3 regions of the Paenibacillus sp. 1-18 genome follow, and region 2 is predicted to be linked to each of the others. Evidence: riboswitches for the same ligand, from Rfam matches in the RefSeq annotation. Region 2 holds a riboswitch; each other region holds the start of a gene.
What was found. A riboswitch is a leader RNA that binds a small molecule or an ion and turns the genes downstream of it on or off. The one in region 2 is predicted to bind cyclic di-AMP.

Region 1 (7,342 bases), on a different contig from region 2:
GCGTGTACTCCTGCTTGCGCATCAATTCCAGCACCGAGCGTCCCTCGGGCGTCTCATCCTTCATAGAGCTCATCGCTGCCCACTTCACTAGCTCTGCCTTCTCCACGCCCCCTACAGGCACGAATTCACTCGCCATCCGGTTCCCGAAGGTGATGGTACCCGTTTTGTCGAGAATCATCGTGTTGATGTCCCCGGATGCCTCTACCGCCTTGCCTGACATCGCCAGCACGTTAAACTGGGTAACCCGGTCCATACCGGCAATCCCAATAGCGGACAGAAGCCCTCCAATCGTGGTCGGAATCAGACAAACCAGCAACGAAATCAAGACTGGTACAGGCAAATTGATGTTAAAATGACGGGCAATCGGAGCCAGCGTGACCACCACGATCAAAAAAATAATCGTTAAGCTGATCAGCAGCGTGTTCAGCGCAATTTCATTCGGCGTTTTTTGCCGCTGCGCCCCTTCCACGAGCGAAATCATTTTATCAATAAACGTTTCGCCTGGCTCTGTTGTAATCCGCACTTTAATGCGGTCACTCACGACCCGTGTCCCGCCCGTTACCGAGCAAAAATCACCGCCCGATTCCTTGATCACTGGAGCCGATTCTCCCGTAATCGCGGATTCATCCACTGAGGCAAGACCTTCAATAACCTCACCATCACTCGGAATCATCTCGCCCTGGGACACCATCACAATGTCACCTTTGCGAAGTTCAGTCGAGCTGACCACCTGAAGCTCATCCCCGACAAGCTTGTTGGCTTGTGTATCCTGCTTGGATTTTTTCAAAGAGGCCGCTTGCGCCTTGCCTCGTCCCTCCGCAAGCGCTTCGGCAAAATTGGCAAAAAGCAGCGTGAACAGCAGAATAATAAAAACCGCTAGATTAAAGCCCATTTCGTTGCCAGTTCCAAAATAACCGGGAAACAGCAGCATGAGCAGCACGACCAGTGTACCGATCTCCACGACGAACATGACAGGATTTTTCATCATGATCATCGGATTTAATTTCATAAAGCTATCCTTGATCGCATGCTTCAAGATGCTTTTATCCAGCATGCGTTTACGTTGTTCCTTCATGATCAAGCACCCCGTTCATCCATTCTCATTTTCTTCTTCATGCTATTCTTCATCACATGGTCAAAAATTCAGCTACAGGCCCCAATACGATGACTGGCAAAAAGGTCAACGCACCAATCAACAGGACAACTCCGATCAGGATAGCCCCAAACAGCTTGTTGTCCGTGCGAAGTGTGCCCGTCGTCACCGGAGTCGGCGCTTTGGCATTCAATGAAGCCGCAACAGCCAACAGTGCAACCATAGATACATACCGTCCAAAGAACATCACTACGCCTGTCATAATGTTCCAAAACACGTTGTTATCCGCAAGACCTTCGAATCCCGAACCGTTATTTGCCGCAGAGGACGCATATTCATAAAGCACCTGAGTCAGCCCATGATATCCGGGGTTTGTGACCGCATCATATCCCCAATGACTCATAAATGCGAGCGCAGTCGGGGCCAGAATGAGAAACGGGTGTACCAGAATGGCAATCGCAATTAGCTTCATTTCCTTGCCTTCAATTTTCCTACCCATAAATTCCGGGGTTCTTCCGACCATCAGTCCGCATATAAACACACCCAGAATCGCGTACATCAGCATGTTCATCAGCCCGACACCCTTGCCGCCGAAAATGACGTTTAGCATCATTTCACCCAAAGCAGCCATACCACCCAGCGGGGTCAGAGTGTCATGCATATTATTGACCGAGCCCGTCGTTGCCGCTGTCGTCACCGCAGTGAATAATGCCGATTGTCCAATGCCAAAGCGCACCTCTTTCCCTTCCATACTTCCTTGAGAAGCATCCACACCCAGCGCCTGTATCAGTGGATTCCCCGTCTTCTCAGATACGTACGTAATGGACAGAAAAATGAGGAACAATACCATCATCGAGCTAAAAATAATCCAGCCCTGCTTGCGATTACGGGCAAACAATCCAAAGGTATACGGCAGCGAAGCCGGCATCACCCACATAGCCAAAATTTCCAGCACGTTCGTCCAGGGACTTGGATTCTCAAAAGGATGCGCAGAGTTGGCTCCCGCATAACCGCCTCCATTCGTACCTAAATGCTTGATGGATTCCAAGGAAGCAATCGGCCCCAAAGCAATCTGCTGCTGTGTTCCGCTCAGCGTCGTAACATTCGCCGTAGGCTGTAGCGTCTGCGGTACCTTCAATCCAACCAGCACCAGCGTGAGCACAAAGGCAAGCGGCAGGAAAATCCGTATAATCGCCTTGATAAAATCTTGAAAAAAATTGCCCATTCCTTCACCGCGCCGCGTCAATCCTCTCATAAAAGCCGCAGCAACAGCAAATCCGGAAGCAGCCGAAGTGAACATCATCATCGTGACAAACGCCATCTGTGTCAGATACGTAAGTCCGCTTTCTCCACTATAATGCTGGAGATTCGTATTGGTCATAAAGCTGATCACCGTGTTAAAAGTCAATGAAGCTTCCATATTGCCGTTCCCAGCCGGATTGCCGGGAAGCATTCCTTGCAAACGCAACAACACATAGCTGATGATTACCAGCACGACATTGGTAGCAAGAAAGCTCATAACATACGTAGTCCAGCGCATACTCCCCAGCTTCTTCAAGCCTACAATCTTATAAATCAGCTTTTCCGTTCCGCCAAAAATCCGATCCGTCCGATTCGGTTCATTCGAGAATACATGATACATATAAGTGCCCACTGGCTTTACCAAGAGCAGCAATATGACAATCACAATCCCAATTTGCAGCAGCTCCATCCTCTATTCCTCCTTCAAAATGCTCCTGCGTGTGTAGAACAACAGACCTGACTCAGACCACCAATCGAATGCACACGTTTACGCCAAACCGCCATCTGTGAAGCCTGATCCATGATCTGCTGTTCTTGTCCGCTTCATCTTATAGCTGATTAGAACTTTTCAGGGTTCAGGAGCGCGTAGATTAAATACACCAACACCATAGCCGTGAGCGCAAGCACAACAATCATCCTTTTCGCCCTCCTTTAGAGGTCTGCGCATCACACCAGCGTACAAATAGCAGTATCGCTCCATAACTCACAGCCAGCACGAGCAGCATGTATATATCCATCATGTTCAAGCCCTCCCGTATAAAAAATCATAAAACAACTATGTTATAAGCGCTTATCCGTTCAGCAGAAAACCCACCTCTCCGTTCAATGTGTAAATCACATGATCCGCTCCCAATCCCCGATAAATTCCTTGTGGATTGCAGCCGTGCGTGATGACATAGATCAAATCTGATGTCAGTGGCCGACATATTTGCAGGAAACGGCAAGTCAGATTCAAGCTGTTTTCGAACAAATACACGCTGCCAATTTCTTTTTTGGGAAAATTCCATTTTCCCGCTTGCATCGTATTGATGCGTACAATGTGCTCCACACCCATTTTTTTGAGCTGTCGTTCCTCCTGAGCGCTATTGGTGAGTACCGCAAACGCCAGTTTTTTGAACATGAGCAACTTCACAAAACTTCTGCCCGCTTCATTCGGTGCAGTGACAATAATTAACCGACCTTCCATCAGTAGCTCCTCTCCCGGTATAAAAAGACAACAAAAAGAAGCCGAAGGAAAAAGGCTTTCCTCCGGCTTCTTACATATCCATGATAAAATAAACCATGGCTGCACACGGCGGTTTGTTGCCTCTCCCTGTACGCTTACGAGGTTAGCTGTCGGATTTGGACGTGAGAGTCGCCCTATTTCTGGCACTTGGCCAGAAAATTCACCCCATGAGACCACGGCTTCCAGAGCCTAATTAATCCCGATTGGTTCCCCCGCTCTTGCATTTGCAAAATTCAGCGCTTAAATAATTCGTTGCTGCATTCATTCTTGTTAATTGAAATTACGTCTTGAATCATACACCCGCACAAGGAACACTGTAAAGCTCACCTGTGGGGTTATAATCGTTCTTTGGAGCACAAAAGATCAATAATAACGCTTACAAAATGACTATGCTTCTCCCATCTCCTTGAATCTCTGTTTTTCACCCCTTTTTAAAAATGAAAGGCATGTCAATATTGGCGTAATGGGACGAGTTTTGTCCTTTTATTGTAAAAGCGAAAGTAAATGTGCTATATGCACCAGATAAACGCCGATTGAGCCTGCTTTTACGATGAGAAGCACAGCAATTCGCTCTATTTGCTGCGCAATTTACCGTTTTGAACAAAATGCGATTTTACAATAACAAAACACACGTTACATCTATTGCGACTTGCAACTCCGGTAAGCTGGCAGAAGATATTGAAAAGCTCTTGCGGGATAAATAAGATTCGTTTAAAACAAAAAAAGCACCCCTTCACGCAAAACGTGTCAGGATGCTTTTTTGGGTTATTGCTATTTGTAATCATGTCTTACATATAATGCGGTCGAGAGGACTCGAACCTCCACGGGCGTACGCCCACTACCCCCTCAAGATAGCGTGTCTGCCATTCCACCACGACCGCAAATCATAATGTTTTGAGGCAACGGATTTATTATACTCCCATAGCTTATATTTGTAAACCCAATTTTAATAATTATTTTATATGTAATATTAAGTAACATATAAAAGCTATAAAATATTTAATTTGACATTTTAGCAATATAAATGTGAATATATATTACATGAAACTTTAATAAATTCTAATAAACTGATTTTAAGGTTAAATAATATAACATCATTACTCATCTCAAGGAGGCGAACCACCCTGCATAAAGGCAATCGCTTACTAAATTACGCATTATTGTTGGACTCTTCCCTACCCGTCGGCGGCTTTACCCGTACTTACGGATTGGAGGAACTATTCCGAAACGGGCGCTTGACCTGTCTGCAAGACCTGGAACATTATATGCGGAACGACTTGTATCCTCAATTCACAACGCTTGACGGCATGGCCATCAAAAGCCTGTATGTCGCCATTCAACAGGAGGATGGCTGGCGTATCGCTCTTATTGATAAGCTGCTGCATACCCAACGTTCCTCTCTACAGCACGCGAAAGAGTCACGTCTGTCTGGTCAGCGTCTGATCAAGCTTGCCAAAGCGCTCTATCCTTGGCTTGAATTTGACCAGCTTGAAGCCATACTTATTCAATACAGCGCAATTGGTACACTCGCTACTGTTCATACCTGGATTAACCTGCTCCTTGGAAATGATGTGGAGCAGACTATTCACGGCTATCTTGCCGCAGCAGTATCCTTCTGTGTCGAAGATGCTTCCAAGCTGCTAAATACACCATACGAGGAAAAAAATCCTCTCATCGAGCGCATGACCGACGAATTGCTCATCACCTGGAAAAAGTTCAACGTGTCTGGGTCAGCTACATTTCAGCACGAACTGCTTCATAAACATTGGTCCAGCTCCTACATTACTCAGCCGCCTTATATGAGCCGTAAAAGCCGACTGAATGAAGCAGGGCTGTTTCCCTCCCCCGGCTTACCCAAACGCCTTCCAGCATCCCCCTGATGCATCGCTTGACCAGTCCAGTCTAGCGCCAACACTAAAAGCACTCTACCGCTTTCCTCAAGTGGCAGAGTGCTTTTTATCCAAGCATAACCGCAATTCCACACCATTAACAGGCTCTAAATGAATGATTCAGGTCATCTAATACTTCAGGATTTTGCAAATCCTCACTTATTTAAGTGATTAGTTTAATGAAATAACGTATTTACGATTGTAAAAACACGTATAAAAGTGTATTATGGTTTTAGATGGTTAATTCTAACATGTTTACTGATGATTATTATAACACACCAATTATTCCGCAAGAATCCGTAAGGGGCGATTTCTCTTGAATAACAAAATGCCTGTCACCTCCTTCGGGTGGGCCATCAAACAACGGCTTGTCGAACTCCGATTGGATCAGAAAACATTTTGCGAGACACACAACATTCCGCCTTCACGTTTATCCAATCTGATTCATGGCACCCGCAAAGCACAAAGGCACAGAAAACAAGTTGCTGCAATTCTGAATATCGACGATAACGACTATAAGGAGGCACCACCGCTCTAAAACCAGCATGCAAGGGTTCCAGTTACATATATGGCACTCCATATATTCCTACAACCCCAAAAAAACTCGTAATTCGAACCCGCCAGTCCGTTTTACGGGTTTTCAATCCTGGGTAGTCTCCTTCTCCAGTAAAAGGATCATTCTGGCTTTGTTTTATTATTCTCTTTTTTTTGCTTACGGTATTTTGCAAACTCAACATATTCTAAAATAAAATTCTGTTCCTCCGCTTCCAGATCTTCTGCCTGGCAATTCAATGGCCCCATCACCCCAAAAAAATAAGCAGCCTTTTGCTCCTGGAGTACGCCTTCCCCCGGCTTGATCCCTTTCATTAACCAGTCGAGCGATACGTTAAAAAAGTCCGAGATCTGAATTAGATGCATCGTACCCGGCGTTGTTTTCCCTCTTCTCCAGTCCCCAAGATTCCCTGAACTGATTTTAAGCTTTTCACAAAACGCCTTTTTGGTCATTCCCCGATCCTTAATCAAAGCTTCAATCCGCTGATAAATAGTTTGATCTCCCACAATATTTCCCCTCCGACACCATAACTTTTACTTATGAAATATCAACTCAAGCCTCAAGCAAATCATTATTCGGCATTTGAATTGCCGTGTTTTTTCTCTTTACGAAAACGAGTAAATTCAATATACTCAAGTATAAAATCCTTTTCCGCCTCACTTAGCGGTTCCCCCTGGCAATTCAGTTGCCCTGAAGCCTCAAAAAAATAAGGGTCTTTCGACTCCTTTAGCGCCTCACCCCGCACATCTCGCCCCAGCATGATCCAATCCAGACTAGCATTAAAAAACGAAGCGATTTCAAGGAGTTTATTCGTGCCCGGCGTCGTTTTTCCTCTTTTCCAATCTCCAAAGTTCCCCGTACTAATACCCAACTGCTCGCAGAACGCTTTTTTGGTCATTCCCCGTTCCTTGATAAGGTGCTCAATACGTTGGTAAATAGATTGCATAGAAGCTCCTTCCTCCCTAGCAGACTCTCAAATAACGATATCATGTCCCCTGTTCCCATTTCAAAGATGCGTGTGCCAAAATTGCCGAATTATGTATGTTGATTTTCATTATACCACAATATGCAACAAAAACCGCTCATTTTCCGAAGAAAACGGCGGTCTTTAGTCAGCTCTTGTACACCAATTACGGAGTAGAGTTGTCGATTTTAAGTAAAATCTGCTTCAATTCATTTAGAGTTTCGCTCAAGTGCAATAATTCTTCTTCTGGCAAAAACACCAGTTTCTCTTGAATTTTATTGGAAAAGGTATGAAATACCTGTTCACAAAAAGCGTC
Region 2 (12,886 bases):
GCGGCTTGATCAGTGAGACGTCAACCGGTTCATACGAAATTTGTGGTCCTTCCGGTGTCCATTCCGCAATGGTCGTTTTCAGGAACTCCTCATCGTTACGATCTGGGAAGTCCGGCTTGTAGTGAGCACCACGGCTTTCGTTGCGCAGCAGCGCCCCCTTGGTCATCGCTTCAGCCAGCTCCATCATATTCCACAGCTGGCGTGTAAACGCCGCACCCGCATTGTTCCAGCGTGAAGCATCATTGATGTTAATGTTGGCATAACGCTCCTTCAGCTCTTTGATCTTTTGGATTGTAGCTTCCAGCTTGTCGTTATAACGAACCACCGTCATATTGTTCGTCATCCACTCACCCAGCTCTTTATGAAGCACATAGGCATTTTCTTTCCCGTTCATATGCAAAATACGCTCGTACTTCTCCGACTGCTGTTTTACCGCCGCATCGAACACGGAGGAAGCTACATCCTGTGCGGACTTTTTGATGCTCTTAATGTATTCCACAGCCTTCGGTCCAGCCACCATCCCGCCGTAAATAGCTGACAACAACGAATTTGCGCCCAAACGGTTCGCTCCGTGATATTGGAATTCACATTCTCCAGCGGCAAACAGCCCCGGTATATTCGTCATCTGATTGTAATCGACCCACATGCCGCCCATTGAATAATGCACAGCCGGGAAAATTTTCATCGGGATTTTACGCGGATCGTCACCGACGAATTTTTCATAAATTTCAATAATACCGCCCAGCTTCACGTCCAGCTCTTTCGGGTCCTTGTGGGACAAATCGAGATATACCATATTCTCGCCATTAATGCCGAGCCCTTCATCGACGCATACGCTGAATATTTCACGTGTCGCAATATCGCGTGGAACCAGATTTCCATAAGCCGGATACTTTTCCTCGAGGAAATACCACGGCTTGCCGTCTTTGTACGTCCAAATACGGCCACCCTCTCCCCGTGCCGACTCAGACATCAGACGCAGCTTGTCATCACCCGGTATAGCCGTCGGATGAATCTGGATAAATTCACCATTCGCATAGCGTACACCCTGCTGATACACCGCACCGGCAGCCGTGCCGGTATTAATCACGGAATTCGTGGTTTTGCCGAAAATAATGCCGGGACCACCCGATGCCAAAATAACGGCATCCGCCGCAAAAGTTTTCACTTCCATCGTGCGTAAATCCTGCGCACAAATACCTCGACAGATCCCTTCATCATCCAGTACCGCCTGTAAAAACTCCCAGTTTTCATATTTGGTCACCAAGCCCTCGGATTCCCAGCGCCGAACTTGCTCATCCAAAGCATACAGAAGCTGCTGGCCGGTCGTTGCTCCAGCAAAGGCTGTCCGATGATGCTGAGTACCGCCAAAGCGACGAAAATCCAGCAATCCTTCCGGTGTCCGGTTAAACATGACACCCATACGGTCCATGAGATGGATAATCCCTGGAGCCGCTTCACACATTGCTTTTACCGGGGGCTGGTTGGCCAGAAAATCCCCGCCATAGACCGAATCATCAAAATGAATCCAGGGTGAGTCTCCCTCGCCCTTGGTATTCACTGCCCCGTTGATGCCGCCTTGAGCACAAACGGAGTGGGATCTTTTTACCGGAACCAAAGAAAATAAATGAACGTGAACCCCTGCCTCTGCCGCCTTGATCGTAGCCATCAGACCCGCCAGACCGCCGCCCACGACAATAATGTTGGATGCTGCCATTTCTGCTCACTCCTTTTTTTCAGGATTTTAGCCAAATCCTCTCTTACGATTGGAAATAGCATCTGCAAACGATGTAATGCAAATGATATATCATGTGAATTCGTTTTTTACAGTAGCTGTTGAATAGCGCTGCATTGCACCAAAGCGGTGGCCGTTTCCTGGAATTCCGCGCTGCGGAATGCCAACAGGGAAGCGATGAAACCGATAGACACCACCACGAACAGGGTCATGCAAATATAGGAGGATACCTTTTGCGCACGCGGTCCCACTGTGATCCCCCAACTGACCATAAATGCCCACAGTCCGTTAGCAAAGTGAAAGGATGCCGACACAACGCTGATTAAATACAAAATAAAATAAACCGGGTTCGTTACAATGCCATACATTACACCGCCCAGTTCCTCATGTGTTACATTGCCCAGTGCCACCTGGATGCGCGTGTCAAACACGTGCCAGATAATGAACACGAACGTAATAACGCCGGAAATACGCTGGAACAGAAAGCGCCAGTTGCGCGAATAGCCAAAATTTTTGACATTCGGATCAGCCTGGTAAGCGATATACAAGCCATAAATTCCGTGGAATAGCAATGGCAAGTAAATGAATAATGTTTCAAGCACAATCACCAGTGGCAAACCATTCAGGAAGGCCACGCTGCGGTTGAACCCTTCCTTCCCGCCCTCCACTGCAGTGAAGTTCGTCACCAAATGCTCAACAAAAAAAAGAGCCAGCGGAATGACGCCAAGAAGTGAATGCAGCTTTCTGGAATAAAATCCTCTCATCTAGGTAATGCTCCCTTCTCCTAATAATAGCGTTTTCAATAGTGATATAACATATAAAATGACAGATCCCGACAGGAAATGTCCAACAAGGTGCCCCTTAAAAGGAAAAACTAAAGTGTGAACATCTTGTGTCGCTTTTATGTTACTCCTTTTCGGCTTATAATGGAATTGCAATATACGTATTAATTATTATGTCTTTTTTGCATATAGAGAGGAAGTGGATGGTATGTTTGAGGATTTGAACGCCTTTGCCGTCATTGTGGAGCAATCCAGCTTGAATAAAGCCTCCAAACTGCTTAATCTCTCCCAGCCTGCCCTATCCCGTAAAATCGCCAAGCTGGAGGAAGAACTGGGTGTACTGCTCTTTGATCGAAGGGGCAAACGGCTCGAAATTACGTCTACAGGACGGTTTGTATATACCTTCGCGCTGGAGCAGCGGCAACGACAGCTCCGCTTTTTGCAAAAGCTGTCCCGGCACAAGAACGAAGCCCAGAGCATGCTCACCCTGGGTGCAAGTCTCACGACACTCCAAACGACGCTGCCCACCCTCGTTGAAGCTTTCATGAGCAAGCATCCCCAAACCGAGCTGAAGCTGCTCACAGGCAAAACCCATGAAATCGTCGCTTTTGTACGCGACAAAAAAGCAGACGCCGGGGTTGTCGGGTCTGCCATTCATGAGGCCGGGCTGCGTTGCATTCCGCTATTTGACGATCACTTGGAGCTGGTCGTTCCGATCGGACATGAATTAACAGCCAGAGCAGGAACGGTCTCAATGAAAGACCTGCAAGGATTGCCGATGATTATTTTTTCCAAAGGAACCTGGTATCGCAGCTTGACAGATGACTTGTTCCAGCGCAGCGGCATTATGCCCGATATCCGGATGGAAATCGACTCCTTCGAGGCCATTGTACGCTTGCTTCCAACCTGTAAGGCTTCGGCGTTGCTGCCCAAATCCTATTTGCGCAGCGAACTGCTGCGGGATAACGGACTCACTGCGCTGTACTTGCCCGACTTGAAGGAGACACGCCGAACGACCTCTCTCATTTATTCGGAGACGGCAGATCTCAGCTCGACAGCGCGAAGCTGGATTAGTGAGACACGTGCCTCATTTGCAGGCTATCGTATGGTGTAGTAGGGCTAGCCTTCTTCATTGACGTTAACGACCTCATCCTCGAAGCGGGCGATATTGTCATTGGAACCGATGATGACCATAATATCGTCTGCTTTTAGCCGATCCATAGCCGTTGGTGCAATGAGAATACCGTTAGCCGTATGAAGCGCTACAATACTGCAGCCAAAGCGGGTACGGGCATTCAGCTCTGATAACGTTTTACCATTGAGACATCCAGGTACATTGAGCTCCACAATGCTGTATTCTTTGGATAGCTCCAAATAGTCGAGCAAATTAGGCGTAACCAGCTGGTGGGCCACCCGTATTCCCATATCCCGTTCAGGATAAATGACGCGATCTACACCGAGCTTTTCCAACGCCCGTCCGTGCAGAATAGATATAGCTTTCGCTACGACTTTTCTCACACCCAGCTCCTTCAGCAATATGGCGGTCAGAATGCTTACCTGAATGTCATCTCCAATAGCAACAATACCGCAATCGAAATTACGGATACCCAGTGACCGCAAAGAATCCTCATCGGTAGCATCGGCTACGACAGTATGCGTCAGCATCTCACTCATACTGTCTACAACGTCCTCGTTCCGGTCGATGCCAAGTACCTCGCACCCCATGTCCACCAATTGCAAAGCCAGGCTTGAGCCAAATCGTCCCAAGCCAATAACTACAAACTGCTGCGTTTTCATATTACTCGAAAACTCCCTTATCCTATAATCATTTTGCCTTCCGGATGCCGATATAACTCCTTACCCTTTTTGGGTCCCAGTGCATAAGCCAGCGTGAGCGGGCCGAGTCGGCCTGCAAACATCGTCAGGGTAATGACCAGCTTGCCGATAACTGTCAAATCAGATGTAAGCCCCATCGACAGTCCCACCGTTCCAAAGGCAGACACTGTTTCGAACAAAATCATCAGAAAATGATGATCTTCGGTTGCCGATAAAATCATCGTTACCCCGATCACGAACAACAGCCCCAGCAAAGTTATGGTCAAAGCTTTGTAAATTCGTGCTTGTGCAAGCCGATACTTGAACAATACAATATCTTCTCGGCCTCGCAGCATGGAAAACACTGCTCCAATGAGCAGCGCAAACGTTGTTGTCTTAATCCCGCCCCCAGTTGAGCCAGGGGAAGCCCCTATGAACATTAATATAATGATGAAAAATTGCGTAGCCTGCCGCAAGCCTGCGATGTCCAGCGTATTAGCACCAGCGGTACGAGGGGTTACCGACTGGAATAATGATCCCAGTAGCTTGCCTCCCCAATTCAACGAGCCTAATGTTTTCGGATTCGTAAACTCAAAAACAAAGATGACGAGGGTACCGACTATAATCAGTACAGCGGTCATGCTAAGTACGACCTTGGTATGCAAGGACAGTCTCTTGCGTTTGCGATATTCTGCCAGATCCGACATCACCACAAAGCCGATGCCTCCCGAGATAATCAAAAAAATAGCTGTAAAATTAACAACGGGATCATATACATAACCTGTCAGACTGTGAAAGTGACCGAATAAATCAAACCCAGCATTGTTAAACATGGAAATCGCATGCCAGATTCCAAAATAAATCGCCCTGCCTACAGGCATATCAAAAGACCAGCGAACGGCAAATATCGTAGCGCACACACCCTCAATGACCAGCGAATACAATAAAACTTTACGGATCAAGCCAACGATTCCCTCTACAGAGGTCTGATTCATCGCCTCCTGCAAAATGAGACGCTCCCGCAAGGAGATGCGACGCTTGAACACCAGCGCGATCAGGGTGGCCATGGTCATAAAACCGAGACCGCCGACCTGAATGAGCGCAGCGATCACCACCTGACCAAAGGTTGTAAAAAAGGTTCCCGTGTCCTTAACGACAAGCCCTGTGACACAGGTCGCAGAGGCCGCTGTAAATAAAGCGTCTACAAACGCAAGCGGCTTCCCCGTTGTATTTGAAATGGGTAGCATTAACAATAAACTGCCTATCAGTATGATAACGGCAAAGCCTGCAACAAATATCTGTGGTGGAGAAAGCCGAAGCCAGCTGGCATTGGGGTTCATGAATCATCACTTCTCCTACTTGTTGAATTATGAGTATGGAGATCGCTCCGGGTGCAGATTGTTCCTCCGCTACTGCCAGCTCATAAAATCACCAATCTCTTTTCAGTTTCTTTCGTCCGTTTCTTTTAGAGAAAACAGAAAAGTATCCGCAAAGCGGGATACTTTTGCCTTTCAACACTCACTACTTCATACCTCACTACCTTATGAAACGTTTGGTGACTTTAAGGCGGGCAGCAGCGCAGCGGTCCATTTGAATCTGGAGAAGCGGTAGCGCTCGCCTTTGCCTCTGAATTTTAACCTTATCAGGGTTTATCTAATCCAATAAAATTCAGAGTCAACAGCGATCGGAAGATCAAATGGAACGCGGAGCGTCCTTAACTCAGCAAACTTTTACTCACACTTATACACACAAAAAAAGACACCGGAAAACCGAGTGCCTGACTGGGTTCCTGTTCACAGCCTACGAGGTTAGCTGACGGATTCGGGCAGTACAGTAGCCCTATTCACACGTCCGGTGCAAGACCGGCTGTAAAATTCACCCCAGTAACATGGTTCCCCCGTTTTCCTATGGAAATTCGGCTCAAATGTATAGCGTTACCTATTGTTTTATAGGCATTGCCTCAAGATTATAATCCTTCTGTATCCAGATCACAAAACCGATTTCGTCGAAAAAACGTTAATTTCGCTTTATTTTGCGAATAGGTAGCGTTTAATCGCAGTTTATCTTATTTTATTGAAACTTTAGGATGCTTTCACTCCATTTTCATGAATATCACAGCTGTGTTGGCGGGAACCTGTGCAGTGTGATATCTTTAATGGATGCACTTATTTACAGATTAAGGAGGAAACTCATGAATCCTATCGGGAAACCGGTCGTGCTCTCGGCCAATTTCAAAAGATTAGGCTTGTTGGGCGGGATTGGCCTGATTTGCTTTTTTATCTTTCAATTGCTTATTCCCTCGCTTAGCAATCCAAGTTCGGAATCATTGATGAACACAGCGACGATCAGCAAACAAGAAGCGGTTATACACGCATTAGAATTCGCCCGCTCCGAGCTGGGCTATACGGAATCACCGTCAGAAAAGCCTGTCGTCACCTATCAGGCAGAAACGGATTTTTACGGTTATTTATCCAGAGAAAAACTGCTTCAACAGTACGACCGTACATGGAAAAAAAGCTACCCTTATGAAACTTTTCGAGTCGATCTTGCTGATCCTTCTACGAAGGGCAAATTGCAAATTCATGTGGATTTATCGACCGGGAAAGTTGTTAGCTTTAAACGTGTGACCTCCAGTACCAATTACACACAAGCCGATATTTCTACGGATAAGCAAGCTCGCAGCAGGCTGATACGTGTGGCTGAGGGCGACATGACGCTTGAAGCAAAAGAGCAAGCGGCGTCCGTATGGGTCAAACGCTTTGGCTTTAAGCCATCGGACTTGAAGCTCGCGACCAGTGAAGGGGAGGGGGGATTAAGCTATACTGTAGTCGGTAAACAAATCGGCTCCTCGGTACTTACACTGGCGTTTACTTTTGAAGACGGGGATGTTCGCTCGTTCACACAGAGCTTTTCTGCCCCATCGTCCTATACCGATTATGTCAACAAGCAAACGTACTGGGCGAACTGGATGACCTATGCGGGTTATGCCTTGTTTAGCTTAGTATTGGGCATACTCGCGATCGTGTACGCATCACTCACACGGCGCCATACTTCCTTCGTACGCGGTATTGTTCTGTCCGTTGTGTATTTTGTTGCTACCATAGCGGGGACGTTGAACATGCTGCCTTTATTACAAGCAGAAGCAGGCAGTAAGGGAATGCTTATATTTCTGATGATTTTCCAGATTGGTGTTTCCCTCGCTATGGCCGTAGCACTCTACTTCTCCCTGGTCGGCGGTGACGGGCTCATGCGTCAGGTTGGACTGAATGCATGGCCACGTGCCAAAGAGCCGGGCTACGGGCTGTATGTGCTTCGCAGTATGTATGTCGGCTACTTGTGGGCCTTTATATTGCTCGGAGTACAATCCATTTTGTTCTTTGTGCTGGAACGCACACTCAATACGTTCTCCACAACAGATGCCACGCAATCTCCTTACAACATGGCTTATCCGTGGCTGCTGCCGATTATGGCTTGGATGGCAGGTATTGGAGAGGAGGCCGTATATCGTCTGTTCGGTATTCCAATGGTGAAAAAAATAGTGAGAAACACTTTTGTCGCTTGCCTGATCACCACGCTCATATGGGCACTGGGACATACACTGTATCCAATCTATCCGGTGATTTCTAGACCGATTGAGCTGACCTTCATCGGATTGTTGTTCAGCTTTGTGTTCCTGCGTTACGGCTTTATCGCCGCCATGTTCAGCCACGTTATTTTTGACAGCATTCTCATGGGCTTTAGTGTGATGAGTTTGGGAGATACCGTGAACCTGAGCGCAGGTTTGTTCTGGATCTTACTTCCAGCCATTGTGGGTTACGTTATTTACTGGTTTAGTCCAAAAAAGCCTAATCGAATCATGTTTGAGCCTGTGAAAAAAGAGGAGCCGTATTCTACGACTCCTCCTCCCGAAGGGCAGCTATAATTTGACGCGCAAGCTTATCACCAATAGAGAGAGGCCGGAAGTCTTCGACGCTGGCCTCTCTTATTTTTTTGAGGGAACCAAAATGCTTCAGCAGCAGCTTGCGCCGCTTCTCGCCAATGCCCGGAATGGAGTCCAGACGGGACGTTACCATTGATTTGCCACGTTGCTCCCGGTGGAATGTAATCGCAAAACGGTGAACCTCGTCCTGAATCCGTTGCAGCAGATAAAATTCTTCGCTATTACGTGCTAATTTCACAGCCTCATTGGATTCTCCCACCAGTAGCTGGGAAGTTCTATGCTTAGCATCCTTCACGAGACCACACACCGGAATGAATAAACCCAGCTCATTTTCCAGCACATCGGTCGCTGCCTTAATTTGCCCACGTCCACCATCGACAACAATCAGATCGGGACGCTCCAGATTCTCCTTCAGCACACGTTCATATCGGCGCCGAATAACCTCACGCATCGTTTCATAGTCATCTGGCCCCTGCACAGAACGGATTTTATATTTCCGATACTCTTTTTTGGCAGGCTTGCCGTCAATAAACACAATCATGGCCGATACAGGGTCAGAGCCTTGTATGTTGGAGTTATCAAATGCCTCCACCCGGTGCAAGCGATCCAGTCCAATCGCACGTCCCAGATTGCTTGCAGCCTTGGTTGTCCGCTCCTCGTCGCGTTCGATCAGCTTGAACTTCTCATCCAAAGCGACACGTGCATTTTCCGTTGCCATCTCCGTCATTTGTTTCTTTAGCCCACGCTGTGGTACATACACCTTTACATCCAGCCATTCAGCCAGAGCAAGAGCCGCCGTAGCCGGTTCCTCGAGTCCACCGGAAAGTTGGGCTTCTATTTCTGGATGTGCTGCCTCCGCATAAGAAGCTCGTTCTTCAGCCACCAGCAATGTGTCGGCAGAATGCTCGGCAGAATTCTCTGCATTCTGTGCAGCCTGTTCCGTCTGCCTTACCAGCTTGGGTGTATCCGGCAGCAAAATTTCCTGTGGTACTGCGGGATTATCACTGTAATATTGCGTCACATAGGACATAAAATCGCTGTAAGCCTCGCCGTAGAAAGGAAAAGTCGACATATGCCGTTCGATCATTTTACCCTTGCGAACATATAGAATCTGCACACACATCCAGCCCTTGTCTACCGAAAACCCAAATACATCGCGATCCTTGGCATCAGAGGTTGTAATTTTCTGCTTTTCCATCATGGCGTCAATACTGATAATTTGATCCCGCAGCTCCTTGGCACGCTCAAAGTACAGCTCCTCTGCGGCCTCCTGCATTTTACGCTGAAGATCTTTTTTAATTTCCTCATGTCCCCCGCTCAAAAAGGAACCGATCTCCTGACCAATCTGGTCATACGTTTCCTTATCGACCTCTTTCACACAAGGTCCCAAGCATTGATGCATGTGATAATACAGGCATACTTCCTTGGGCATCACACCGCACTTGCGTAAAGGATACATGCGATCCAGCAGCTTCTTCGTCTGATGTGCCGCGTAGGAGTTGGGATAAGGTCCAAAATACTTTGCTTTATCTTTCAGAACGCGCCGGGTCACCTCCAGCTTGGGGTGGGCCTCGTTCGTAATTTTCAAATACGGAAAGGTTTTATCATCCTTCAGCAGCACATTATAGCGTGGCTGATACTTTTTAATCAGGTTGCACTCCAGAATGAGCGCCTCCATATTACTGGCTGTTACGATATATTCAAAATCACGGATGTCGGCAACCAGTCGCTGCGTCTTGCCGTTATGGCTACCTGTAAAATAGGAACGGACCCGGTTTTTCAGCACTTTGGCCTTGCCGACATAAATGATGGTGCCTTCGCCGTTCTTCATCAGATAACACCCCGATGCATCCGGCAGTAATGCTAATTTATGCCGTATGTTCTCCAGCGCCTTCTCCTGATCGTGCAAGTCCTCCGCATAAGATTTCATCTGCCCGGTTCCTCCTTCCATTCTTAAATGACTTCTAACTACGTTATAATTATACAGGAATAATACACAAAAACGCCCCCGGTATATTCAACCGGAGGCATTGACCATTCATGCCGCTCCCAGACCCCCGCAGGAGCATGGGTCACATGCAATGATTATTGGTGTTTGGTAAGCATGTTTTTCAGCGCTTCTTTTGAGTTCAGACCTACAACTTTATCAACAGGCTGTCCGTCTTTGAAGACGATCAGGGTAGGAATACTCATAACACCGAAACGGGAAGCAGACTCTGGATTTTCATCCACGTTCACTTTCGCGATTTTGACGCTATCGCCAACCTCTGTGGACAGATCCTCCAGAATAGGAGCGATCATTTTGCAAGGACCGCACCATGGCGCCCAAAAATCAACCAAAACGGTTCCTGTGCCTTCGACTTCTGCGTTGAAGGATTGATCGGACACGTTAACAATTGCCATTGTATGTTCCTCCTTTATAGAAAAGTCAAGATTATTATAACCTGTAATGTCTTTTTCGACACCTTTTAAGTATATCACAATAGTTTTTTAATTGTAAGATATCAAAATAGCGGACAGATGTCCCCTTACCCCCGCTGGTTTTTCCCCTTCACAGCAATGACATCTACAAAAGGACGAATCCGGTCCATTAAACGTTGTCCCTTGTACATTTCCTCTCCATCCTTGCTCGTAAAGCTGAGATGCTTCTCCAGCCCTTCCAACGTGTAATTGGAGGTATAAAAGGTGGGCTTGCGGTTCATTCGGTAATTCAAAATAGAGCCCATCACATGATCCCGTACCCAAGGGCTTAAATTTTCCGCTCCAATATCGTCAAATACGAGCAGGTCACAATTTTTTAGCATTTCGGTCGTTTCCTTCAATTTCTGCCCATCCTGAAACATGGACTTTAAGTCCTCTACAAAATCAGGCATATACACGATCACACCGTTCAGCCCGAACAAGGCCAGCTCGTGCAGTAAGTATCCCATTAAGAAGGTTTTTCCCGTACCAAACGTACCTTCAAGATACAGTCCTTTTTTTAATAAACCCTGACTTTTGGTTTCTTCAATATAACGGAATACCTGATTAACAGCAGGCACTCGTTGCAAATCCTTGCGCGCAATTTCAACAGCATTATATCCTTCCAACAGTGCGCGCTCGTCCACATAAAAGCTTTTAATTCGCTGACGCACCCGTTGTTCATGCTGGGAAGCAACCAGCTTGGCGCACGGGGTGCGAATGTCCACGATTTCCGCTGTTCCATTCGGATATTCTACACCCAGCTTGCAAAAGTGACCCTGAAAATCGTTAGGACACCGTTCCAGTCCCGGGCAATTGTCACAATTTCGACGATCCCGGGCATACTGAAAGAGCATGCTCATATTGAGTCGCAATTGCGCTTCATCCACATCAGGATGCGCATTGCAAAATTCCCGCACCAGTGGATCATTGAGTACCTGATCGGCCACATTGCGCGTGCGCTGGCGGAACGAAGGGTTCTGCATCTGCTGTAACAAATCCCCCAGTGATTCCAAGAACACTCCTCCTTTCTAAAATGTGCGGAGTTATGGAGGGGGAGACGCTTCGCGTGCAGATTGTTCTTCCGATTGCTGTTATCCCCAGATTTTTCCTATTGAAATAGGGATTTAAAGGTTAAAATCCGGGGATAAAGGCAAACGCTTCGCTTCTTCAGAACAATTCTGCCCGCTCCGCTGCCGACCGCCATAAAGTCGACACATATTTGAATTGGCTTCGCTTAATAAGTTAAGGACTAAAAACTTAACACCTTAAAATCCACTACACCTTTTTCTGTTTACCGGATTGCATACGTTCGGCCAGCCGCAGCAGTTCATCCAGTTCTTCCTCGGATACGGATTCCTCGGAAGGCTGATCCTGTACGATCGGAATGGATGGCTTGGCAGAGCCATTATTTTTGCCATATGAGCGGGTGCGGCCGCCGGAAGTAGAAGCAGCGGACTGTTTTCCCTTTACCTTGGCTTGATCCCGTATATATTGAACGGCTTTTTCATAAGTATTTACCTGCTTTAGCAGCATGTTGGATGCAACGGCCTCGACAAAATTACGGTTGATCCGCTGATCACTCCCCGACACGAGCAGGGACATCAAGTAATGAATAAGCACGTTGATGACTTCACCGGGCAGCTTATAGCTGATATCAATTTTTTCGAATATATCCAGCAGGTTGCCGGGAACTGTGCCGGGAAAAAAGGTTTGCAGCAAACGGCGATAAGGCTCGTTGCGCAACATCATATTATATTGATGAATGTCACACTTGGCTGTGAACTGTGGTGGCACCTCCACATAAAACTCCATTTCAACCGCCTGCTCTGCGGGCGGCTCTTCAGGTATAGAAGCTTCCCTCTGACGTAAAGCAACCACCTTGGCAGCCTGCACCTGCTGTTCCTCCTGCCGCTTCCGATCCTGTCTGGATTGCTGGCTAGCCCGAAGCTGAAGCTCGTCGAGCAGTAAATCGCCTGCTTCGGTAAAAATACCGTCCTCATCCAGCAAGCGGCTGATGTCCTGTACAGATAGACCAAATTTGCGGACAACGTAATTCACCATGCCTAACTGCTCATGCTCAAAACGCAGACGCTCCACGTGTTTACGATTGACAGACTCACGCGGAAAACGAAGAATGATGTCTGCGTAGTT
Region 3 (12,886 bases), on a different contig from region 2:
ACATGTTGTTTTACTGTTTACGTTAGGCTCTACGGCCAGAGATGCGAGTCACCTGTTGCAGGCGTTTGTGCATATAAATAATGATATAAGGTTTAAGAAGACGGCTGGTGAGCTGTATTCCATGGGGATGGAGCAGCATGGACTAGATTTGGATTTTTCCACGTGGAACAATGATCGTATGACAGCTTATTCTAATCCGGTGCAGTTTGGACTTCAACCGATTAACCCGGAACAGATAGAGGTCGTGCCTTTAGAGGACACGGTCGGCAGGGTAGCTGCAGAAATGATTATCCCGTATCCTCCAGGTATTCCGCTGCTATATGCAGGAGAGAAGATCACGGAGGCGAAGGCTCTGCGGATGAGACGTTTACGTGATTTGGGAGCCAAGTGGCAAGGGGCAGCAGATGAAAGGTTGCTTACGATTCGGGTATTCCGTTTAAAATAAAGGTTAGAACCGAGAGACTTAACGACAAATACAGAAGGCTGGATAAAAGAAGCATACGAGCCTGTGGGTGACTTTTATTTTTCAGGCTGGAAAGCAGGGAACGATATGAATCGCAAAGGTATTTTTATTACGCTAGAAGGGGGAGATGGCTCCGGTAAAACAACCATGATCCAACGGCTGGCCAAGTTCATGGAGGAGGAAGGGCATCCTGTCATCACGACGAGGGAGCCGGGTGGCATCGAAATTTCTGAGAAGATTCGTGCTATCATTTTGGACCCGGCCCATACCAGTATGGATGCCCGGACAGAGGCGCTTTTATATGCGGCAGCCCGGCGCCAGCATTTGGTGGAGAAGGTAAAGCCGGCAGTTGAACAGGGATCTATCGTATTATGTGATCGTTTTGTAGATAGCAGCTTGGTCTATCAAGGATTTGCAAGAGGAATCGGGATAGATGAGGTTGCTTCAATTAATCGTTTTGCGGTCGATGATTGGGAGCCGGATGCTACGTTTTATCTGGATATCGAACCCGAGTTGGGATTAGCGAGAATTAATGCATCACGTGGAGAGGGGATGGATCGCCTCGATATGGAGAGCATATCGTTTCATCATAAGGTGAGAGAGGCCTATCTGGAGCTTGCCCGTAAATTTCCGGAGCGAATTACGATTGTCGATGCATCTCCTGCACCGGAGCAGGTAGAGCAGGTATTGAAGGATTTGCTGAAAAAGCGATTTATTCAGAATTTTAACGTGTAATTGTCGAAGGATATACGGTAAAATTGAGCTAGGGACAAGGTTGCCCCTAATATGGCTTGAAGGAGGAATACAGGATGAAGCTGATTATTGCGATTGTACAGGATAAGGATAGTAACAGATTATCCAGCGGACTGGTGAAAGCTAATTTCCGTGCTACCAAATTGGCGAGCACAGGGGGATTTCTGCGTGCAGGTAATACGACGTTTATGATCGGTGTCGATGACAATCAGGTGGACTCGCTGATGAATGTCATTCGCAGCAGTTGCAAGGTTCGTGAACAGCTGGTCACACCCGTTACCCCTATGAGCGGGACGACGGACTCCTATCTGCCATTGCCTGTTGAAGTACAGGTCGGTGGAGCTACGGTGTTCGTGATGCCTGTAGACCGTTTCGAGCATTTCTGAATCTACACAATAGGACCTATTCTGCCGATATGATAGGGAAATGCTTGTGTCTTGCTCACATAATGGGAGTGAGGGCAGATCCACTAAAACGGCAGCGCTAAAGCGCAATCCCCGGAGAAGCCGATAGGACCCTCAAGTTCCAAATTGAACTGTTGAAGAGGGAAAAGTGGAAGCACCCGGGGAGAAAGCAGGTTTATATGAAAATAAATCCGGGCTATCGCCCTTTACAAAGTACATTGTCTACGAATGAGATGAGCACGAAGCCGATTCAGCCCAAGAGTTTTTCCGATGTTATGCAGCAAAATGGGGAGCAGGCTTCACAGCAGGAATTGAATCGGCGCTTTAAGGAAATTCAAATGCAGGGGGATCGTCTTGCACGCTCAATGACGATTCGTGAGCTAAAGGCCTATAAAATGCTGGTCAAACGGTTTTTGGAGGATACAGTTCGGCGAGGCGTGTCCATGAAGGATACGAAGGGCTGGGATCGGCGGGGGCGCAGCAAGCGTTATAAGCTGATTGATGAAGTGGATGAGATATTGCTCAAGATGGCGGATGAGCTGCTCGAAACCGAGCAAGGAAAGATTGAACTTTTGCAAGGAGTCGGTGAAATAAGAGGATTGCTGATTAATCTCTCTTTTTAATGCAGACTTTATGTTATAAATGAATACAATGGGCTGTCGCCACGAAGAAATAATCTGCTTGCTGATCATGCTGGCAGATTATTTTTGACTATGTAGTGCATGTGGGCAGACGTGAAAGTGAGGAATTATGTCTTTCCAACATATAATAGGGCAGGATATAGCCAAAAAGATGCTTCAAAACGCGCTGCGGAATCATACGGTCAACCATGCCTATGTTTTTAGTGGTCCGCCAGGAAGCGGGCAGATGAAAATGGCACAGACCTTTGCCAAGGCTTTATTTTGTGAGCGACGGACGGATGATGCATGTGGAGAGTGTTTGTCCTGTCGTAAGGTAGAACACGGAAACCATCCCGACTTGCATATTGTAGAGCCGGATGGGGCTACAATTAAAATTGATCAGATTCGCGGACTTCAGCGTATATTTTCTTATAGATCAGAAAGCTCTAATCCGAAGGTATATATCATCCAGCGGGCGGATACCATGACAGTGCAGGCTGCAAACAGCCTGTTGAAATTTCTGGAGGAGCCTCAGTTACCCGTGGTCGGCATACTCATTTCTGAAAATGGACAGGCTTTGCTGCCTACAATCCAATCACGGTCGCAGATGGTTCCTTTTCATGCCTTACATCCGGAAATGATGATGCAGGAGTTGATTGGGGAAGGCTATACGGCAGGACTTGTCCGATCGGTAGTTCATATGGCTTCGGGACTGGAATCATGTAGAGAAATTCTCCAGCAGAATTGGTTTGCAGAAATTAGAAACGTAGTGTTACAATTAGTGAAGGAGTCCATGAGCCGGGGGAGCTCGTCCATTATTCTGGCTCAACAGAAGATTTTTAAAACTGGACTTTCTGAACACCTGGATATTCTGTTTCATCTGTTTCATTTGTGGTTTAAAGATATGCTTCATTTCCGTTACGGAAGGCACGAAAGCATTGTTTTCATAGATCATTTGGAGTCCGTCTCCAAATTGGCAATCACCCGCAGCACGGAACAATGGGTCTCTTATATGGATTTGGCCGCGAATTGCAGAAAGAAGCTCCGTTTTAACGTCAATGGACAATTATGCGTGGAGCAGCTTCTGATTGGTTTGTCCGATACAAGCGGTTCTATCACCGGCTAACAGGAAGGCGCTCTTGTTCCACTCTGTACAATCCGCGACGCCAGGTTCCCGGTTTGTGCGACAGTGAGACTTCAATTGCGGCCATTCGTGCAATGTCGGCTTCAAAAGAGGTTTAGTGGCATACAAGGGGGTTAATTTTTGTATAGTGTAGTGGGTGTCCGTTTCAAGAAGGCGGGCAAGACTTATTATTTTGATCCGCTGGATCTTCCGGTGGAGAAAGAAAACTGCGTCATTGTAGAGACCGCACGCGGTATTGAATATGGCAAGGTTGTGGTGGGCAAAAAAGAGGTAAATGACTCGGATGTTGTCCTGCCTTTAAAGAAAGTCATTCGTATTGCCGGAGATGATGACGCTCTTGTTGTAGAAGAGAATAAATTGGCGGCCAAGGATGCATTCGGTACGTGTTTAAATAAAATTAAAGACCACGGCCTTAAAATGAAACTGGTGGATGTAGAATTTACATTTGACCGCAATAAGATCATTTTTTATTTTACGGCAGAGGGCCGGGTGGATTTTCGAGAACTTGTAAAGGATTTGGCCAGTATCTTTCGTACACGGATTGAGCTTCGGCAGATCGGGGTACGGGATGAGGCTAAAATGCTCGGCGGGATCGGACCATGTGGACGTATTCTGTGCTGTTCCTCATGGCTGGGAGATTTTGACCCGGTATCTATCAAGATGGCGAAGGATCAGAGCTTGTCGCTGAATCCGACGAAGATTTCCGGGTTGTGCGGAAGATTGATGTGCTGTCTCAAGTTCGAACATGATAACTACGAGAGCATGAAGGAAGAGCTACCTCAGGTGGGTAAGATGGTTATCACCTCTATGGGGGAAGGCAAGGTTGTAGGCGTAAATGCAGGTCATCGTACGGTGCATGTTCAATTGTTTGAGATCGGCAAGGTCAAGGAACTTCCAATGGACGATGTAGTCGTCAAGTAAACCATTAGGTTGCTTCGGGGTGGAAACTTGGATAAATTAAATGTTTTTGCGCGTATTCACGAAATGGAAACCCAAATGGGACAGTTGTATAGCGATCTGGGTGAATTGAAACTGGCAGTAAAAGAACTGCTGGAGGAAAATCAACGACTAACGATTGAAAACGAACAGGTGCGTAAGATGCTCAAGCGTGAAACCTCTGGAGAAGAAAAGCCGGCAAGTAAACCGAAGCTTCCTCCTCCAATCGTCATAAAAGATGAAGAGGGAACGGGCGAGGTCGTGGGCGAAGGCTACGACAATCTGGCACGGCTGTATCATGAAGGATTTCATATATGCAACGTGTATTACGGACATTTGCGAACAGAGGGCGACTGCCTCTTCTGTCTGTCATTTTTGAATAAATAAAAACAAGCCGTAGGAGTAAGATGCCTACGGCTTTTTTGTAAGGAAGAAAGAATGAAGAGTGATTCTGGTTATAGAAGATGGGAGAGCACTATGTACGAAAATGGAAAAAAGTCCGAACGGATTGACGATCTGCTTTCACATAATTTGCGCATTATTCAAAGCGATGAGGTGTTTAGCTTCTCAATGGATGCAGTCCTGCTGGCACGGTTTGCCGGTATTCCGCAGCGTGGAAAGATTTTGGATCTGTGTACAGGTAATGGGGTTGTTCCGATACTACTTACGACACGAACCAAAGCAGCTATTGAGGGAATTGAGATTCAGCCTCGCTTGGCGGATATGGCTAGACGCAGTGTCAGTTTGAATGGACTGGAGGAAGTGATTCAGATTCGGGAAGGCGATCTGCGTGAGCTGGTTCAAATTACGGGATACGGTGTTTATGATGCAATTACCGTGAATCCCCCCTATATGCCGTTAAACGGCAGCGATTTGAAGGTGAACCCTCATCAGGCCATTGCGCGTCATGAAGTTAGCTGTACATTGGAAGAAGTTATTCAGGCGTGTACCCGGCTCGTTCGCAACGGGGGAAAAGTGTCCATGGTTCATCGCCCGCAGCGGTTGGGTGAAATTATATCTCTGATGCGTGCCCACAGTCTTGAACCGAAGCGGATTCGTTTTGTTCATCCACGGGCTCATATGGAGGCCAATATGGTACTGATTGAAGCGTTGCGCGACGGTAAGCCGGAGGTTCGTTTATTGCCCCCGCTCATTGTTTATCAGGAAAATGGGGATTATACTCAGGAAATAAGGGATATCTATGGGGAAGTAAGCAAGGAGGATTCAGTGTGAAAGCAGCTGTACAAAAAAGCTTTAGTACCAGCGAGGAAGAACGGGGCAAGCTGTATCTCGTTGCAACACCGATTGGTAATTTGGATGATATGACCTTTAGGGCGATTAACACCCTAAAATCGTGCAGTATTATAGCGGCAGAGGACACACGGCAGACACGCAAGCTACTGACACATTTTGAAATTACGCCGGAAATGCTCTTCAGTTATCATGAGCATAATAAGGCTGCCAGTGGGCCTGAGTTAATACGGTATATAATAGAAGGAAAAAATTTGGCACTGGTCAGCGATGCTGGTTTACCAGCCATTTCAGACCCCGGCTCAGATTTGGTCAAGCTGGCATTGGAAGCGGAAATTAGCGTCATTCCCATTCCGGGAGCGAATGCGGCATTATCAGCTTTAATTGCCTCTGGGTTGGATACAGAGAGGTTCACCTTCGCTGGATTTCCACCACGGGAGAAAAAGGACTTGGAGAAGCTATTGCAATCGTTTCAGGTATCCCACGGTACGATCCTTTTTTATGAATCTCCACATCGTATTGTGAAGACACTGACGGTATTGAAGGAAACATTGGGATCACGTAAAGTGGTGCTTGCGCGTGAACTGACCAAGCTGCATGAGGAATGGGTGCGGGGAACGGTTGAGCAATGCCTTGCTCAACTGGAGGAGTATCCACCGATTGGTGAATATTGTCTGGTGGTTGAAGGGAAGAACGAAGCAGAAGAGGAGCAGGAGCGTCAAGCATGGTGGCAGTCCATATCCTTGGAGGCTCATGTCGCTCATTACGAGGCAGAGGGCCTTACACGCAAGGATGCGATGAGGCGCACAGCCACGGATCGCTCTATTTCCAAGAGAGATGTTTACAACGCACTTCTGTAAATACCTGTCCAGACAAAAAAGGGCCTTCCAACGGTTGGGTTCAAACCGTGGAAGGCAACAAGGAGTATTTATGAAAAAGGTTAGAATTAACAATCTTTGATAAGTCTATTATATACTAAAATTCTCAGTTTGTCACAGGTGTTGGGATTTCAGAAATGCAATCTTGGCAAACAATTTTCCCTTTGAAGTAAATTACGTTCTCAGCATTGCCGCAGAAGATACAAGCAGGCTCGTATTTTTTAAGCATGATGCGCTCGCCATCAACATAAATTTCCAGGGCGTCTTTCTCTCCGATTCCCAGAGTACGACGCAATTCGATTGGAATAACAACACGTCCGAGCTCGTCAACTTTTCTTACAATACCAGTGGATTTCATCATAATAAATCAGGCTCCTCTCGCCGTTTAAAATAATATAAGTGTCATGATTCGACAAAATTTTCTCTTTTCTGATAATTACTATACCAACGATTCCCAAAACAGTCAACCTAAAAAAATTAGTAACAGGCTGATTATGCAAAAGTATTTGGATTAAAGAGCTTGATGCGTGTGTATTACCTTATTTTATAGATGATTTATCACGTTTGTCGATTTGGAAATGCCTAAAAATTATAATTCGACATATTACGACAAACAATGTCGAATGGAGGAAACGATTTAGGATTTTATTGTATTTTAATCCATTATTCCGAATATTAAAGGAGTTGATATCTTGCACCAGCCACTTAGTGAAGAAAAAGTTTTTAAAGACCCGGTACATAACTATATCCATGTTCAGGATACAGTGATATGGCGGTTGATCAACACGCCGGAGTTCCAACGTTTGCGCCGCATCCGGCAACTGGGCACATCCTATCTTACGTTTCATGGAGCGGAGCATAGCCGTTTTTCACATTCACTGGGCGTATATGAAATTACGCGGCGTATTATTTCGCAATTTGAACGCGGGGATTTTCCCGATTGGCCAAAGGAGGAAGGATTGGTTGCTCTGTGCGCCGCTCTGTTGCATGATGTAGGGCACGGTCCATTTTCCCATTCCATAGAAGAAGCCTTTCATATGAACCATGAGGATTGGACCTGTCGCATTGTATTAGGGGATACGGAGATCAACGCCGTGCTGCGGCAGGTCGATGAGGAGCTTCCGCAAAAGGTAGCTGCGGTCATTGCTAAGACATATGACAAGCCAATCGTTGTCAACTTGGTAACCAGTCCGCTGGATGCCGACCGTATGGATTATTTGCTGCGAGATGCTCATTCGACAGGTGTCAATTACGGTACTATTGACTTGGATCGTATTTTGCGGCTGCTGCGCCCTCATAATGGGAGAATCGTCGTAAAGGAATCCGGCATGCATGCGGTAGAGGATTATCTGATGTCACGCTATCAGATGTATTGGCAAATTTATTTTCATCCTGTAACACGCAGCTCGGAAATCCTTTTGCGTAAAATTTTCAAGCGGGCGAAGGAATTGTTTAAAAACGAATATAAGTTTGGTTTTCTGTTGGATCCGCTTCCGGACCTTCTGAAGGGAGACCTTACAGTAGAACAGTATCTGATGCTCGATGAGTCTCTGATTCAGACGGTGTTTAGCCAGTGGAAGCGAGAAAAGGACGACATTTTAAGCGATTTGAGCGCTCGTTTTATGGATCGTAAATTGTATAAATATGTAGAGATTGAAAATATGGATACAGATACTATTGACAGTATTCGAGAAGCTTTGGCTGAGGTTGGTTTACACCCGGAATATGATCTTGAAATTGATTTTCCGACCGATCTTCCTTATGATGTGTTTCGTAAGGGTGGCTCGACGGACAACCAGATTCTACTGCTTGGTCGCCAGGGTGAAGTGAGAGAGATTTCCGAAGTGTCGGAAATTGTACGCTCTATTAGTGGCATTCACCGAGGGAAATATCATATGTATTATCCACAAGATAAATTGAATAGGGTAAAAGACAGGCTTCCTGCCGAAATAAGGAATTATTTTGTCAAACAATAGACAAATATATAACAATGAAAGTAAAAAAAGGAGATCAGAACCTTGGAATTATTCGACACTCATACCCACTTGGATGCGCCTCAATTTGACGAAGATCGTGAAGAAGTAATAGCGCGTGCTGTCGAATCGGGAGTAACCCGGATGATTAATATCGGATTCAATCGTGAGACGATTCCATCTACCATGAAATTGATCGAGACGTATGATTTTATTTACGCGGCAGTCGGATGGCACCCACAGGATGCTATTACAATGCAGGAGGGCGACCTGGAATGGATTGCATCGTTATGCAGTCACAAAAAGGTTGTAGCCATCGGTGAGATTGGTCTGGATTATTATTGGGATACATCACCGAAGGATGTACAGCATCGTGTGCTTCGAAGTCAAATTGGTCTGGCTCGGGAGCTGAATATGCCCATTGTTATCCATAACAGGGATGCACATGAAGATATTATTAAGATTTTACGTGAGGAAAAAGCGAGTGAGGTTGGCGGAGTTATGCACTCCTTTTCCGGAAGCTGGGAGACAGCTAAAATGGTGCTGGATATGGGCTTTCACCTTTCCTTCGGTGGGCCAATTACGTTCAAAAATGCAAAGCAGCCCAAAGAGGTGCTTGCGCAGGTTCCACTGGACCGTCTGCTCATTGAAACGGATGCGCCTTATCTGACACCTCATCCATTTCGTGGAAAACGGAATGAGTCTGCACATGTGAGACTGGTGGCAGAGGCTGCCGCCCAAATCAAGGAGATTACGGTGGAGGAATTGGTGTCTATAACGACCCAAAATGCCTTGGAACGATTTGACATTCGGTGAAAAAGAGAAAAAACAAATCAAAATAATGAGATAGACGGAGCTAATCATGAATTTGTTGCAGGAAACTCGAGAATATTACAATATTTTAACCGAATATTTTAAAAAATGTACTTGAAACCTGCTTTACAACATGCATAGAAACAGGATATCATCTTTTCAGTGAATTGTTGTTTGGATGTAAACTCCAACAAGTCATTTCATGAACCAGTCTCGCTGAGTCCCTTAACAGGGAACGGGGGAACCGGTATGGCTTACTGCAGGTTCGGCATAAGGGGCGAAGAGATAATCCCTTTCGTCAGTCGGCTCGACCAAAGCTCTATCCGAAATGGGATAGATCAGGTGGAGAAGCCATATTTCGATTTCTTTCTGGGTCTTCGGGGTGAATGTGAAGGCGACCGCCATGAGCGGTTGACCCAAGCTAGGGCGACTCTCTACGTCCGAACCCGACAGCTAACCCCGTAAGCGTAACAAGAGAGAAGCCATCTCGTGCATGATTTTTCCGCATATTCACTACATGCCGGAAGCCACGAAAGAGCTCTCTAGTCTCTTTCTTTGGCTTTTTTTGTTGTGAATAAAAGAAAATCTGTCATCATACTGTGGTTAAACAGGGGAGGACAGCATGCCGCGAAGACGGGTACATGGTGCAGGACAGTCGCAGTACGGGCTTGTCTTGTAGAAAATCTGTTATAGTCACGTCAAATCTCAACTATGTCTTACTCTAGACGGCGGGCTATGTAAGGAGGACGGAGGAAATGGGCATTTTCCAAAAAGAGGAGACCCATGAGTCACGCTCATCCAGCATGTCTTACGTATTGCGTTGGAAGAAGGAAAATGTGCGCCAGGCTGCTTTGGTTGCTATTTTTCTAATCGCACTAACGATTATGATTTCAATTCTGGTGTATACTCAAGCTAAAAAACAGGTCTTTTTTGTCATCAATGGTAAGGCATCTGCGGTGGAAACCCGGGAATCCAAGCTCCAAGGTTTGCTCAATGAGCATTCCATTTCACTTCAGCCGCATGATACGGTTTCTATGCCGCTGAACGGAGCAATACAGGATGGGGATCGTATCGTCATCAAACGTGCCACTCAAGTTAAAGTATCCTCAGGCAATGAGACGAAAAAGCTGTACACAACAGAAAATACAGTAGAGGGTGCCATTCGCACTTCGGGCTATAAATTATCGTCAAATGACAAGGTTTATCCTGCGCTGGATGCTTCTGTTTCGTCTAACATGGACATAAAAATCGTCCGTGTGAAGAAACAGCAGGTCGAACAGAAGAAGCAGGTGCCTTATCAGGTCATCAAAACATCCGATCCGAGTCTTTATAAAGGCGATAATCGGGTCATCCAAAGCGGTAAATCAGGTGTTGTAGTCCAGCATGTTCAGAAGGTATACCATGACGGAAAATTGGTATCCAAGCAGCTGGTCAACAAGGAAGTCGCACAGAAGCGCGTGGATAAGGTAATTGCAGTAGGAACGAAGAAAAAGCCGGTCGTTCTGGCTGCTTCTGTCGGTCCAAAAGATGCCGTTAAGGCAACACGGGTGAGTTCGGGCAATGCTGTCCGTAAAGCAGGTGTAGATTTTAAATACAGCAAAGTATTGCAAAATGTCTCCATGACGGCGTACTCCTCACAAGAGTCAGGTCTCGGTACACGTACCGCTTCCGGTACACGTGTCACGGAAGGGCGCACCATCGCTGTCGATCCAAGCATCATTCCAATCGGCTGGTGGGTGTATATTGAAGGGGTGGGCTTCCGCCGTGCGGAGGATACCGGTGGCGCCATTAAAGGCCACAAAATTGATGTGTATTATGAGAGTTTAAGCCGGGCTAATCAATTTGGTCGCAAGCACGGTAAAACCGTATATGTAATCGGGCCGGTAAAGCCTGAAATCAACTAAAACAGGTTGTGTATGTTCAGGGCAATGCGATAGTATTAACATCATAGTTATGCCATGCTAAGAAGAGGATATCCTCTTCTTATTTTGTTTTCAAAAGCAGGGAAAGATAAATATAGCATGCTGTGTAGCAGTGGAGGGAAACACAAATGATCAAGGAAGTGATCGTGGTCGAGGGGCGGGATGATACGGTGGCGATTCGCCGTGCTGTCGAGGCGGATACCATAGAAACTGGCGGCTCCGCCATTAATAAAATGACGCTGCGCAAAATTGCATTGGCACAAGAGCGGCGGGGTGTCATTATTTTGACAGATCCCGATCATGCGGGAGAGCGCATCCGTAAAATTATCGCCTCCAAGGTACCCGGCTGTAAGCAGGCCTTTATACCCGAGGCGGAAGCGACGCGTAAAGGGGATATCGGGGTGGAAAATGCCTCACCGGAGGCCATCAGACACGCCCTCGCACGAGTACATACGACGGTGGAAGGAGCCGATCCACTGATTGAGTGGGCGGATTTGATTGACGCCGGACTAATCACCCATCCGAATGCTGCTGCTCGTCGTATGGCGCTCGGCAATGTACTGGGTATTGGCTATTGTAACGGGAAGCAGCTGCATAAACGGCTCGCTGTATTTCAGATCAGTCTTGAGGAATTCGCCAGTGCGCTGGCACAAATCGAAAGTGAAGGATTGTGATATCCGTATGACAGGGATTCAAGATATAGCAACACCGCGGCGTACGAAGGAAATTATTCAGCGGCACGGTTTTTCGTTTAAAAAGAGTTTGGGACAAAACTTTTTAATTGACCAAAATATTCTGAACAAGATTGTGAGTGCTGCTGGCTTGGATGATACCAAGGGCGCGCTTGAGATCGGTCCCGGCATTGGTGCTTTAACTGAAAAGCTGGCGCAATCGGCCAAGGTTGTAACTGCTGTCGAGATTGATCAGCGGCTGCTGCCAATTCTGGAGGAAGTGCTGGCTCCTTATGAGCATGTGAAGGTGCGTCACGGGGACGTGCTGAAGCTGGATCTGCGCGAGGTATTCGCCTCTGATTTTGCAGGGGTCAGTAAAGTGAGCGTGGTGGCTAATCTGCCGTATTACGTTACTACACCGATTCTGATGAGGCTGCTGGAGGACAAGCTTCCTCTGGAGAATATCGTGGTCATGATCCAAAAGGAAGTGGCTGAACGTATGGCTGCGTCTCCAGGTACGAAGGATTATGGCAGCCTGAGCATTGCGGTCCAATATTATAGCGAGCCTGAACTGGTCTGCATCGTACCGAATACGGTGTTTATTCCCCAGCCGAATGTAGAATCGGCAGTGATTCGTCTGCGTGTGCGAGAAACCCCTCCGGTGGAGGTGGTGGATGAGAAGCACTTTTTTGAGGTCATTCATGCCGCTTTTGCCCAGCGTCGCAAAACGATCTCCAATAACTTGAAAAGCCGCTTCTTCAACAAAGAGAACAGGGACGCGCTGGAGCCGTTGTTGAAGCAGGCTGGTATTGAACCTTCCCGTCGGGGTGAAACGCTAAGCATTGAGGAATTTGCGCGTCTCAGCGCTGTACTGCTGGAGGCCGGGATTTCCTAAGCTGTAACCAAACTGTGCATTCACCCATACGATATAGGAGGGGTGATACAGTGTGATGATTTTAGGAGACTTGGTCGTTCGGAAATCGTATGGCGGAGATGTCACGTTTCGCGTCGAGGACATCCAGCGGGATAAAGCGATCATCAAGGGGACAGAATTTCGG

Region 1: it holds a riboswitch for cyclic di-AMP, as region 2 does, so the genes downstream of both, L693_RS0100815 (hypothetical protein) here and L693_RS0112005 (TrkH family potassium uptake protein) in region 2, are expected to answer to the same signal.
Region 3: it holds a riboswitch for cyclic di-AMP, as region 2 does, so the genes downstream of both, L693_RS0118790 (3D domain-containing protein) here and L693_RS0112005 (TrkH family potassium uptake protein) in region 2, are expected to answer to the same signal.

Annotation. Positions count from the first base shown of each region.
Region 1 is NZ_ASSB01000016.1:508-7,849, reverse strand. It holds partial or broken gene kdpB (potassium-transporting ATPase subunit KdpB) at 1-1,075, opposite strand, end outside; gene kdpA (potassium-transporting ATPase subunit KdpA) at 1,128-2,804, opposite strand; gene kdpF (K(+)-transporting ATPase subunit F) at 2,954-3,031, opposite strand; gene L693_RS0100815 (hypothetical protein) at 3,186-3,581, opposite strand; cyclic di-AMP (ydaO/yuaA leader) riboswitch at 3,697-3,869, opposite strand; tRNA gene L693_RS0100810 (tRNA-Leu) at 4,419-4,501, opposite strand; gene L693_RS0100805 (urease accessory UreF family protein) at 4,745-5,500, shown strand; gene L693_RS0100800 (hypothetical protein) at 5,826-6,047, shown strand; gene L693_RS0100795 (helix-turn-helix domain-containing protein) at 6,185-6,568, opposite strand; gene L693_RS0100790 (helix-turn-helix domain-containing protein) at 6,634-7,008, opposite strand; gene L693_RS0100785 (MarR family winged helix-turn-helix transcriptional regulator) at 7,193-7,342, opposite strand, start outside.
Region 2 is NZ_ASSB01000196.1:13,861-26,746, reverse strand. It holds gene sdhA (succinate dehydrogenase flavoprotein subunit) at 1-1,717, opposite strand, end outside; gene L693_RS0112020 (succinate dehydrogenase cytochrome b558 subunit) at 1,825-2,499, opposite strand; gene L693_RS0112015 (LysR family transcriptional regulator) at 2,726-3,631, shown strand; gene L693_RS0112010 (potassium channel family protein) at 3,637-4,314, opposite strand; gene L693_RS0112005 (TrkH family potassium uptake protein) at 4,332-5,672, opposite strand; cyclic di-AMP (ydaO/yuaA leader) riboswitch at 6,115-6,263, opposite strand; gene L693_RS0112000 (CPBP family intramembrane glutamic endopeptidase) at 6,524-8,254, shown strand; gene uvrC (excinuclease ABC subunit UvrC) at 8,223-10,202, opposite strand; gene trxA (thioredoxin) at 10,358-10,675, opposite strand; gene dnaI (primosomal protein DnaI) at 10,801-11,748, opposite strand; gene L693_RS0111980 (DnaD domain protein) at 12,011-12,886, opposite strand, start outside.
Region 3 is NZ_ASSB01000299.1:14,807-27,692, reverse strand. It holds gene L693_RS0118855 (aminotransferase class I/II-fold pyridoxal phosphate-dependent enzyme) at 1-445, shown strand, start outside; gene tmk (dTMP kinase) at 551-1,198, shown strand; gene L693_RS0118845 (cyclic-di-AMP receptor) at 1,273-1,602, shown strand; gene L693_RS0118840 (YaaR family protein) at 1,800-2,243, shown strand; gene holB (DNA polymerase III subunit delta') at 2,371-3,366, shown strand; gene L693_RS0118830 (PSP1 domain-containing protein) at 3,505-4,305, shown strand; gene yabA (DNA replication initiation control protein YabA) at 4,333-4,707, shown strand; gene L693_RS0118820 (tRNA1(Val) (adenine(37)-N6)-methyltransferase) at 4,798-5,553, shown strand; gene rsmI (16S rRNA (cytidine(1402)-2'-O)-methyltransferase) at 5,550-6,431, shown strand; gene L693_RS0118810 (AbrB/MazE/SpoVT family DNA-binding domain-containing protein) at 6,556-6,810, opposite strand; gene L693_RS0118805 (HD domain-containing protein) at 7,142-8,425, shown strand; gene L693_RS0118800 (TatD family hydrolase) at 8,468-9,238, shown strand; cyclic di-AMP (ydaO/yuaA leader) riboswitch at 9,440-9,719, shown strand; gene L693_RS0118790 (3D domain-containing protein) at 9,991-11,139, shown strand; gene rnmV (ribonuclease M5) at 11,286-11,831, shown strand; gene rsmA (16S rRNA (adenine(1518)-N(6)/adenine(1519)-N(6))-dimethyltransferase RsmA) at 11,839-12,723, shown strand; gene yabG (sporulation peptidase YabG) at 12,779-12,886, shown strand, end outside.